DNA from 3 places in the Dactylosporangium sp. CA-152071 genome. Region 1 is predicted to be linked to each of the others. Evidence: riboswitches for the same ligand, from Rfam matches in the RefSeq annotation. Region 1 holds a riboswitch; each other region holds the start of a gene.
What was found. A riboswitch is a leader RNA that binds a small molecule or an ion and turns the genes downstream of it on or off. The one in region 1 is predicted to bind cyclic di-AMP.
Positions count from the first base shown of each region.

Region 1 (3,263 bases):
CTTGGCGACCTTGTCCGGGCGCAGTCCGGTGAGGTCGACGCCGTCGAGGGACACCTTGCCCTGCTGCGGCCGGTACACCCCGGAGATCACATTGAAGATCGACGTCTTTCCGGCCCCGTTGGGCCCGATGACGGCGAAGAGCTCGTCCTTGGCGACGGTGAACGAAACCCCGTCGATGGCTTTGACGCCGGCGAAGCTGAGCCGGACGTCTTCGAAACGCAGCACGGCGACTCCTGATTTTCTATGACAGCCAGCGCTTGCGACGCTTGTAGTGCTTCACGTCGCGGAAGGACCGCTCGGCCCGTCCCAGGTAGAACTCGCGGATGTCGTCGTCGGCGAGCAGTTCGGCGGCGGGCTTGTCGAGCACGACCTTGCCCGTCTCCAGCACGTATCCGTGCTCGGCGATCGACAGCGCCATGGTCGCGTTCTGCTCGACCAGCAGCACGCCGGTGCCGGCCTGGTTGATCTGCACGATCAGGTCGCGGACCTGCTCGACCAGGCGCGGCGCGAGCCCGAGGCTGGGCTCGTCGAGCAGCAGGTACGCCGGGTCCGACATGAGCGCCCGCCCCATCGCCAGCATCTGCTGCTCGCCGCCGGAGAGGTAGCCGGCGATGCTGCCGCGGCGCTGCGCGAGCACGGGGAACAGGGTGTACATGCGGTCCATCGCCTCCGCCCGGCCCTTCGGGCGGGTGTGGGCGCCGAGCCGCAGGTTCTCCTCGACGGTCAGTTCGGCGAAGGTCCTGCGCCCCTCCATCACCTGCGAGACGCCGCGGCGGACCACGGCGGCCGGTTTGAGCCGGTGGATGGGCTTCTCGTCGAGCGTGATGGCGCCCTTGGTGATGGCGCCGTCGTGGACGCCGAGCAGGCCCGACAGGGCCCGCAGCAGCGTGGTCTTGCCGGCACCGTTCGCGCCGAGCAGCGCGACGATGCGTCCTGGTGGGACCTGCAGGCTGACGCCTCGCAGCACCAGCATCACGTCGTCGTAGACGACCTCGAGGTTCTGGACACGCAACATCCGGTGACGCTCCTCCGGGGGTGTTCGGAGTGGGCGAACTATGTGCATCGACGGTGAATAAAGTTACGTGTATTTAACCGGGTCTCAGAGCAGAATCAAGCCCCAATTGTGTGTCCGTCAACACCATCTTCTGTGGTGCGTCACTGTCCGATGTGGAGCGACAACCCGCCGTGATTCGGACTTTTGGGGTAATCGATATTCAACAACGCTCGCGGGTTTCGCTTCGTTGGTGATCACGTTAAGTTATGTCCTGGCCTGCACGGCAGTCCGTCGCCCACCCCGGGCGGCGCCGGGCAAGCGCCGCCGAGTCGAGCGCCGCTCTGGCGCTGTCGAGCCGGGGACCCAGGGTCCTTGGGGTGAATCCGCACAGCGCGGTAGGGCGCACTCTTCCCGCCCGAACCCGTCAGCTAACCCGGTAGGCGGTCGGTGAAGAAGGGTCATCCCTTGTCCGCTGGACACCGCACCAAACGGTCCCTGCTGCGCACGCTCTTCATCGGGGTCGTGTCGCTGGCGATCGTGGCGCCCGCGAGTGTCGCCAAGGCCGATCCGACAGCGGCCGAGATCGACGCCCAGATCCAGAAGGCGGGCGACGAGCTCGAAGACCTGGTCGAGGCCTACAACAAGATCAATGGCGATCTGGCCGCCACCCAGGCGGCCGCCGCCGAGCTGCAGAAGAAGCTCCAGCCCTACGTCGACAACATGGCCAACGCCAACGCCAACGTGGACGTCATCGCCGTCGCGGCGTTCAAGGGCGCGGGCAGCCTGCAGAACCTCAGCATCGTGCTCAACGCGCGGTCGTCCGACACACTCATGGACCAGCTGACCACGCTGCAGCAGATCGGCAAGCACCAGCAGCACGAGATCGCCGACTTCACGTCGGCCAAGTCGAAGCTGGACGAAGAGAAGAAGAAGATCGACGAGACGCTCGCCGCGGAGACCGCGCAGAAGACCGAGCTCGAGACCAAGAAGAAGAAGATCGAGGGCGACGTCAAGAAGCTCGAGGCGCTCCGCCGCCGCTCCACCACCGGCGGCACCGGCTCCACGGGTGTCAAGGTCGCGCTCGGTGCCGAGTGCACGTCACCGGCGAACGCGGCGGTGGCCTTCGCCTGCGCCCAGCTCGGCGAGCCCTACAAGTGGGGCGCCGCCGGACCCAGCAGTTGGGACTGCTCCGGCCTGACCATGGGCGCCTGGAAGGCGGCCGGCGTCATCCTGCCGCACAACGCGGCGCAGCAGTGGAGCAAGACCACGCACATCTCACGGTCCGCGCTCTCCCCCGGCGACCTGGCGTTCTTCCGTGGCCTGGGGCACGTGGGCATCTACATCGGTAACGGCAAGATGATCCACGCCCCGACGACGGGCCGAAACGTCGAGGTCCAGTCGATCGACGGCCGCAGCGACACGTACGGCTACGGCAGACCGCACAAGTAAGCCCCGACAGCACGTCCAAGAGGCCATGCCCGGCAAGATCGGGGCATGGCCTCTTGGGATCCTGAGCAGTACAGCCGCTTCGCCGAGGAGCGGGCGCGGCCCTTCCACGAGCTGGTGGCGCGCATCCAGACCACCGCGCCGGTCGCGGTCGTGGACCTCGGGTGCGGCCCGGGCACGCTGACCGCGACCCTCGCGACGCGCTACCCGGACGCGGCGGTGCTCGGCATCGACTCCTCCCCCGAGATGCTCGCGAAGGCGGCAGCGCTCGGCACCCCGCAGCTGTCGTTCCAGCTCGGCGACATCGCCGGGTGGCGGCCGCAGCGCGGCTCCGTGGACGTCATCGTCGCCAACGCCTCCCTGCAGTGGGTCGACGACCACGCCGCGCTGATGCCGACGCTCGCCGCGGCGCTCGACGACGGCGGCACGCTCGCGTTCCAGGTCCCGACGGGCGGGCCGATCCTCGACGCGGACATCCTGGACCCGACCGTCCTGGGGCCGCGCGGCGCGACGCCGGTGCGGGAGCCGGCCTGGTACGTGCGCACCCTCGCCGGGCTCGGCCTGGCCGTGGACGCGTGGGAGACGACGTACTTCCACGTCCTGCCCGGCGAGGACCCGGTGCTGGAGTGGTTCAGCGGGACCGGCCTGCGCCCCTACTTCGACGCCCTGTCCGGTGCGGAGCTCGACGACTTCCGGGCCAGGGTGGCCGCCGCGCTGCGCGAGCGCTACCCCCGCGAGCCGTTCGGCACGATCCTGCCCTTCCCGCGCCTCTTCGTCGTGGCCCGGCGCCCCTGACCCTGACCCTCGCCCACCGACCGCCGGT
Region 1 is NZ_JBNJMZ010000001.1:4,596,761-4,600,023, forward strand. It holds gene ACQEVZ_RS20600 (ABC transporter ATP-binding protein) at 1-225, opposite strand, end outside; gene ACQEVZ_RS20605 (ABC transporter ATP-binding protein) at 242-1,015, opposite strand; cyclic di-AMP (ydaO/yuaA leader) riboswitch at 1,307-1,452, shown strand; gene ACQEVZ_RS20610 (NlpC/P60 family protein) at 1,460-2,443, shown strand; gene ACQEVZ_RS20615 (methyltransferase domain-containing protein) at 2,489-3,235, shown strand.

Region 2 (3,263 bases), 1.2 Mb from region 1:
GCCGTACTGGCAGATCAGGGTGCGGATGGCCGTCGCCAGCAAAGGCTCGGCCGCGGAGAATTCAGCCCACGTCGCCATGCCTCCAATTTACTCGTACACGTGTACGAAAAGTGTGTGATTCCACGAATGAAGGACAATGACCCTGTGGGTGATGCGAGCGGCGAGCTGATCGACCTGCTGAGGAAGTTCAACCTCGAGGCCGACCGGTTCCTGGAGGTGTTCACCCGCCGGCACGGGCTGCACCGCACGGACATGAACGCCGTGGCGTACATCTGGCGGGCGACGGAGGAGCAGCAGCCGCTGACGCCCGGGGAGCTGGCCAGGACACTGCGGCTGAGCCCGGCGGCGACGACCGCGTTGCTGGACCGGTTGGAGAAGGCCGGGCACGTCGAGCGGCGGCACGACATGGAGGACCGGCGTCGCGTACACCTCGTGATGCAGCCGCCGGCGAAGGCCTTGGCGCAGGAGTTCTTCGCGCCGCTCGGGCAACACATCCGGGAGGCGCTCGCGGAGTTCGACGAGCACGATCTGGAAGCCACGAAGCGGGTCATCGAGGCAGTCCGAGGGGCCACCGCGAAAGCCACGAACCAAACCACATAGGGTCAGGACGTGCTGCTCTCCGACCGTGACCTGACCAAAGAGCTCGCCGACGGCCAGTTGCGGCTCGAGCCGTTCGACAAGGACCTGGTCCAGCCGTCGAGCATCGACGTGCGGCTCGACCGGTGGTTCAGGGTGTTCAACAACCACCTGTACACCCACATCGACCCGGCGATCCAGCAGGACGACCTCACCGCGATGGTGGAGGTCGACGACGGCCAGCCGTTCGTGCTGCACCCCGGGGAGTTCGTGCTCGCCTCGACGCTGGAGGTGATCAGCCTCGGCGATCAGCTCGCGGGCCGGCTGGAGGGCAAGTCGAGCCTGGGGCGGCTCGGGCTGCTGACGCACTCGACCGCGGGGTTCATCGACCCGGGGTTCTCCGGACACGTGACGCTCGAGCTGTCCAACGTGGCCAATCTGCCGATCATGCTCTGGCCGGGGATGAAGATCGGGCAGCTGTGCATCTTCCGGCTGTCCTCGCCGTCGGAGCACCCGTACGGGTCCGCGGTGTACGGCTCCCGGTACCAGGGCCAGCGCGGCCCGACGGCGAGCCGCTCCCACCAGAACTGGCGGACCTGGCCGACGACGTGAACGCCGGCGGCCAGGTCCCGAAGCCCTAAGCCACTCTGCCGTACCCGGAGATCGGTGCGGTGTCGATCTTCTTCATGCGGACCACGTCGCCGGTGGTCGGGGCGTGGACCATCCAGCCGCCGCCGACGTACATCCCCATGTGGTGCATGTCGCTGTAGAAGAAGACCAGGTCGCCGGCCTTGAGATCGGCTCTGCTGACGCGCTTGGTGTCCGAGTACTGCCACTTGGTGTAGTGCCGCAGCGTGTGGCCGGCCTGCTTCCAGGCGTAGAGCGTGAGGCCCGAGCAGTCGAAGGTGTTGGGGCCCTCGGCCGCCCACACGTACTTCTTGCCGATCTGCTGGCAGGCGACCTGCGCGGCCTTCGCGGCGTCGCCACCGGAGTATTCGACGGGGCAGGCGACGGGGCGCAGCTCGCCGGTCGCGCCACTGGAGCCATACGCCTTCGTGCGCATGTCGTTGAGCGTCTTGATCTCGGCGTTGATGGTGGTTTCCTTCGTCGCCATCTCCGCCTCGGCGGCCTTCTGCTTGGCGATCAGCTCGTCGAGCGGCTTCTTCTGGTCGTCGAGGACCTTCTTGCTGTCCATGACGTCCTTGATGCCCTCGGCCTCGTCCTTGGCCAGCATGTTCAGCATGACGAGCTGCTCGGCGAAGGTGTCCGGCGAGCCGGTCGTCATCAGCGCGTTGAAGCTGGAGACCCGCCCGGTCTTGTACTGCAGGACCGAGAACGCACTCACCCGCAGCAGCGCGTTGTCGACCTGCGCCTGCAGCGGGTCGATCTGGCTCTTCAGCTGCGCCTGCTTCGCCAGGTTGGCCTTCAGCTCGCCCTTGAGCTGGTTGTGCTGCTCGATGATGGGCTCGACTTCATTCCACTTCTTGTCGATCTGCGCTTCGAGCTCGGCGGGCGTCGGGTCGGCGTGAGCGAGTCCGGTGACTCCGACGACGAGCGAGAGACAGCCGAGCGTGGCAACGAGGAGCCGAACCAGACGGTTGGGCCGCATCGAGGGGGCACTCCTTCTTCCAGCCGCCTACCGGGTTAGCTGACGGGTTCGGACGGGAAGGTCGTCCTACCGCAGATCGCGGATTCACCCCGATGACGCAGGTGGGTCCCCGGTTCAAAAATCGACTCGGCGGTGCCGTCTGGCGCACCCGTGGTGGGCGCGGACATCCATCCGACCGGAATTTACGGTATGGCGAGTGACCCAGAGGAGCAAGCGGGTGTCCGATTTAACCGAAAAGTCAGGGCGCCCGAGTGATGAACACATCATCAATTGCACCGGCGAACTGGTCGTTGTTCGCACTGGTTCCCTTACCGCCAATACAGAGTGGATCCGCGTTCACTATGGACAGTGACGGAGGAATGGCCGCCCGACCCCTGGGTTGACCGTCCACGGCCACCGTGAGCAGGGCGTCACTGCGCGAACACTCGATCCGGTGCCATCGCCCGTCAGCCACGCTAAGCGATGCGAGGGCTACGTAAATAGTAGATCCACCCACGCCGACAATCACGCAACTGGGGCGCCCCGCGGCGCCGTCCACCTGCAACTTGAACTGACTGTCACCGACCGAGAACCCTTTTTGCAGAACATTGGCGCCTTTGGAAGTCTCATTGGGCGCGACGAGCACGCTCGCGCCATACGAGAACGCTTCCTGGCCTGGATTGAGGAATTCAGCGGGGCCGCTCTGCAGGATGGCGCGTGCGCAACTCTCCGCACCGTAGTGCTCACACGGCTGGGGAAATCGCACCGCGAGTCCGCCGTTGTGCGGCACGGTCGACAGCTGGCCGCCGGCCCTGCGGACCCGCAGCGGGAGCCGGCCCGCGCCGTCCAGCACCGGTCCCGTGATCCCGCTGTCGAAGCTGTACCGCAGGGCCGTGGCCGAAGGCGCGGCGGCGACGAGCGAGGGCGCGGCCGGGGAAGAGGGGGCAGCCCCGGACACCGTGGCGTGCCCGGGCGAGGGCCGGGCCGACGGCGCGGACTCATGAGGTTGCTGTCGCGTGGGGGAAGCGCAGCCGGCGAGAGGCACGAGCGCAGCCAGGAGGAGGAGCCACGTACGCATAACCGGACATTATGCCGAAAT
Region 2 is NZ_JBNJMZ010000001.1:5,827,180-5,830,442, forward strand. It holds gene ACQEVZ_RS26090 (pyridoxamine 5'-phosphate oxidase) at 1-78, opposite strand, end outside; gene ACQEVZ_RS26095 (MarR family winged helix-turn-helix transcriptional regulator) at 145-600, shown strand; gene dcd (dCTP deaminase) at 610-1,188, shown strand; gene ACQEVZ_RS26105 (C40 family peptidase) at 1,214-2,185, opposite strand; cyclic di-AMP (ydaO/yuaA leader) riboswitch at 2,195-2,327, opposite strand; gene ACQEVZ_RS26110 (LamG-like jellyroll fold domain-containing protein) at 2,424-3,017, opposite strand.
Region 2: another riboswitch for cyclic di-AMP. It lies ahead of ACQEVZ_RS26105 (C40 family peptidase); the one in region 1 lies ahead of ACQEVZ_RS20610 (NlpC/P60 family protein).

Region 3 (3,263 bases), 3.0 Mb from region 1:
CGCCGTCGGGCGCCTCCCGGAGCCGTCGCGCGAGGTGGCCGAGCTGCAGCTCGGCGGGCTCGACGAGGACCCGCCCGCCGCCCGTACGCGCGCCGCACTGACACTCGTCTGCGCGGGCGCCGTCGGTGGTGACCCGCACGACGCGGTGGCGGGCGCCGTCGCGGTGGAGCTGGTGCACCACTGGTCGGGGCTGCAACGGGACCTGTTCGACGGCGACCTGACCCGCCTGCACCGGCCGACCGCCTGGAGCGTGGTGGGGCCGCACCCGGCGACGCTGGGCGGGCAGGCGATGCTGGCGCTCGCGTTCGACGTGGCGGCGACCGGCGACCCGACCAGACGCGTGCCACGCCCGCTGCGCCAGGCCAGCCGCGCCACGCCCGACACCGCGCCGTCCGTGCCGGCTGCGCCGTGCAGGGAGCCGGTGCGGCAGGACCGGGCGACGCGGGACAGGTTCACCGAGCAGCACGGCACCCCCGACCCGTGCACCGACGCGCGGCGGCAGTCCGGGGCGGCGTCCGTCGACCGGGCCGGCGTCCGCATCCTCGGCGACACCGTCCAGCAGCTCCTGCACGGCCAGCACACCGACCTCAGCACGGCCCTGGACGCCGCGCTGCCCCGGCACCGCTCCGGCAACGACCTGCTCCGCACGTGCATCTCCGCGGTCGAGCAGCGCAGTGGCGCCCTCTTCGGCTGCGCGTGCGCTCTCGGGGCGCTCGCAGGCGGCGGCGACCCGGCGCGGGTGGAGCAGCTGCGGCTGTTCGGGGTGCGGCTCGGGCTGGCCGTCCGGTTCGCCGAGGACCTGCAGGGCATCTGGGGCGACCCGGCCGTGACGGGCCGCCCGGCGTTCGCCGACCTGCGCGGCCGCCGCCGCTCGCTGCCGGTCGCCGCCGCCCTCGCCGCGGGCGCCGACGAGCTGGCCGACCTGCTGCACCGCGAGACCCGCCTCAGCGAGGCCGACCTGGAGCGCGCCGCGAAGGTCGTCGAACGCTCCGGCGCCCGCTCCTGGTGCGCCCAGCAGGCCGACGACCTCCTCGCGCAGGCCCTGGTCGCCCTCGACCTGGCGATCCCCGAGCCGGCCGCGGTCGCCGAGCTCGTCGCCCTGGCCCGCTGGGCGACCCGCCACCCGGCCTGACCAACACCCCCGCCGGCGATCCACAAAACCCGCGCCTGACCGGCGGCCCATGAAACCGGCGCCTGACCGGCGCGACCCGAGAAGGCGCGCCGGCCGGGTGCGGGTGAGCGTCAGGAGAGGGCGGCGACCACCTGCTCCGCGCGGGTGGCGTGCTTCTGGTACGCGCCGGGGAACGCCGACCGCTGCACCGCCTGGGCCGCGGCGGTCACGCTCATCCGCTGCCAGCCCTCGACCCGGTTGAGGGCGTTGTAGAAGAGCATCGCGGAGTGGGCGGGGTTCATCAGCTCGGCGACGGTGCCCCAGCCCTGGCTGGCCCGCTGCTGGAAGAGCCCGACCGAGTCGTGGTCGGTCGAGGTGCCGTCGTGCGGCAGCCCGAGGGACGCGGGCACGGCGGAGCTGGCGACGTTGTACAGGTCGCTCTCCTGCATCGCCGTCGCGATCGCCACGACCAGGGCCCGGTCGGGCATGCCCTGCGCCCGGCCCTGCTTGACGATGATCGCGGCGTTGTCCATCTGCCGCTGGTCGAGGCCGGCGACGGGCTTGACGACCGGCGGCGCCGGCGGCACGGGCGCGGCGGGCACCGCGACGGCCAGGGGCCCCGTCGCGGGCGCCGGCGCCGCGTCGGCGGAGGGCGCGGACGACGGCCCCGAAGCGGACAGGGACGACGGCGACGGCCAGGACCAGGCGGCCGCGGACTCGGCATACGCGGGGCCGGTGAACATCGACGCCGGCGAGTCAGCCGGCAGGGTGCCCAGCAGCGTGGCGGACAGGACGGCGACCGAGACGGTGCCGGCCCTGGCGCCGAGCACGGGCACCAGCCGGCGATGTCGCGGGTGGAACTGGCGTGGCAACACCTTCAATATGGGCTTCACTACTGATGTTTCCTTCGTTGGCAGGCAGAAGACATGCGGCATCGGCACGCCGCCCGAGGGCGGCATGCTGGAAGGGGGGAACCAGTGGTGAGGTGTTACGAGGGCGCGCGGGCGGCCGGCATCGACGCAGACTCCTTCCGGTGCCGCCTACCGGGTTAGCTGACGGGTTCGGGCGGGAAGTTTCGCCCTACCGCGGCCAGGCCGCGGATACACCCCAGAGGACGCGCATGGGTCCCCGGCTCGCGAAGATCGCGACTCGACGGCGCCCGCCCGGCAGCACCGATGCGGTGCAGGTCGACCGGAGCGGACTCAACGACCCTACTGGGCCGTCTCGGGCCGGGCCAACCGCAGCAACGGCATACCACCCTGAGCACCCGAACGCTCACCGAACGCCGTCACCCGTCTGGTCACCTCGCCGGCGTGACGACCGCCCTTGACCAGGTACATCGCGCGGTCGGCGGCCCGCAGCGCGGCGCCCGCGTCCTCGACCGTGTCATCGATCACGGCCACGCCGACGCTGACCCTGACCCGCATGATCTGCCCCTGGTGCGTGACGGGTGCGCAGACGGCGCGTTCGAGGCGGTCGACCAGCACGCCGAGGTCACCGGCGGCGACGTTGCCCATGAGGACGACGAACTCGTCGCCGCCGAGGCGCGCGACGGTGTCGGTGGGCCGCACCAGCGACTGGAGGCGCTGCGCGACGGCGACGAGGACCGCGTCGCCGGCCTCGTGGCCGAGGGTGTCGTTGACGATTTTGAAGTCGTCGAGATCGCAGAAGAACAGCACGCTGATCACCTGCTCGGTGCGGGCCCGCCGGATCGCGGCCGCGAGGGGTTCGGCGACGGCCTCGCGGTTGGCCAGGCCGGTCAGCGGGTCGCGGGAGGCCCTGCGCACCAGGTCGGCCTCGGTGGCCTTGCGGCTGGTGATGTCCTGCACCTGCGTGATCGCGAACGCGGGCGACCCGGCGACCACCGACATCGTCGCGGAGATCCAGATCGTCTCGCCGTCGCCGCGGACGCAGCGCACCTCGTAGTCGCGGATCGTGCCGGCGCCGCCGGCGAACACCTCCCGGCTGCGCTCGAAGTCGTCAGGGTGGATGAAGTCGCCGAAGCGCATCGAGACGAGCACGTCCTCGTCCCGCCCGAGCAGCTCGCACAGCGCGGGGTTGACCCGGACGAGGCGGGTCGTGTCGGCACCCTCCAGGCCGATCATGCACATGCCGGTGCCGGCGCCGTTGAACGCGAGCCGGAACGCGGCCT
Region 3 is NZ_JBNJMZ010000001.1:7,612,942-7,616,204, reverse strand. It holds gene ACQEVZ_RS34330 (polyprenyl synthetase family protein) at 1-1,132, shown strand, start outside; gene ACQEVZ_RS34325 (hypothetical protein) at 1,243-1,983, opposite strand; cyclic di-AMP (ydaO/yuaA leader) riboswitch at 2,134-2,276, opposite strand; gene ACQEVZ_RS34320 (diguanylate cyclase domain-containing protein) at 2,323-3,263, opposite strand, start outside.
Region 3: another riboswitch for cyclic di-AMP. It lies ahead of ACQEVZ_RS34325 (hypothetical protein); the one in region 1 lies ahead of ACQEVZ_RS20610 (NlpC/P60 family protein).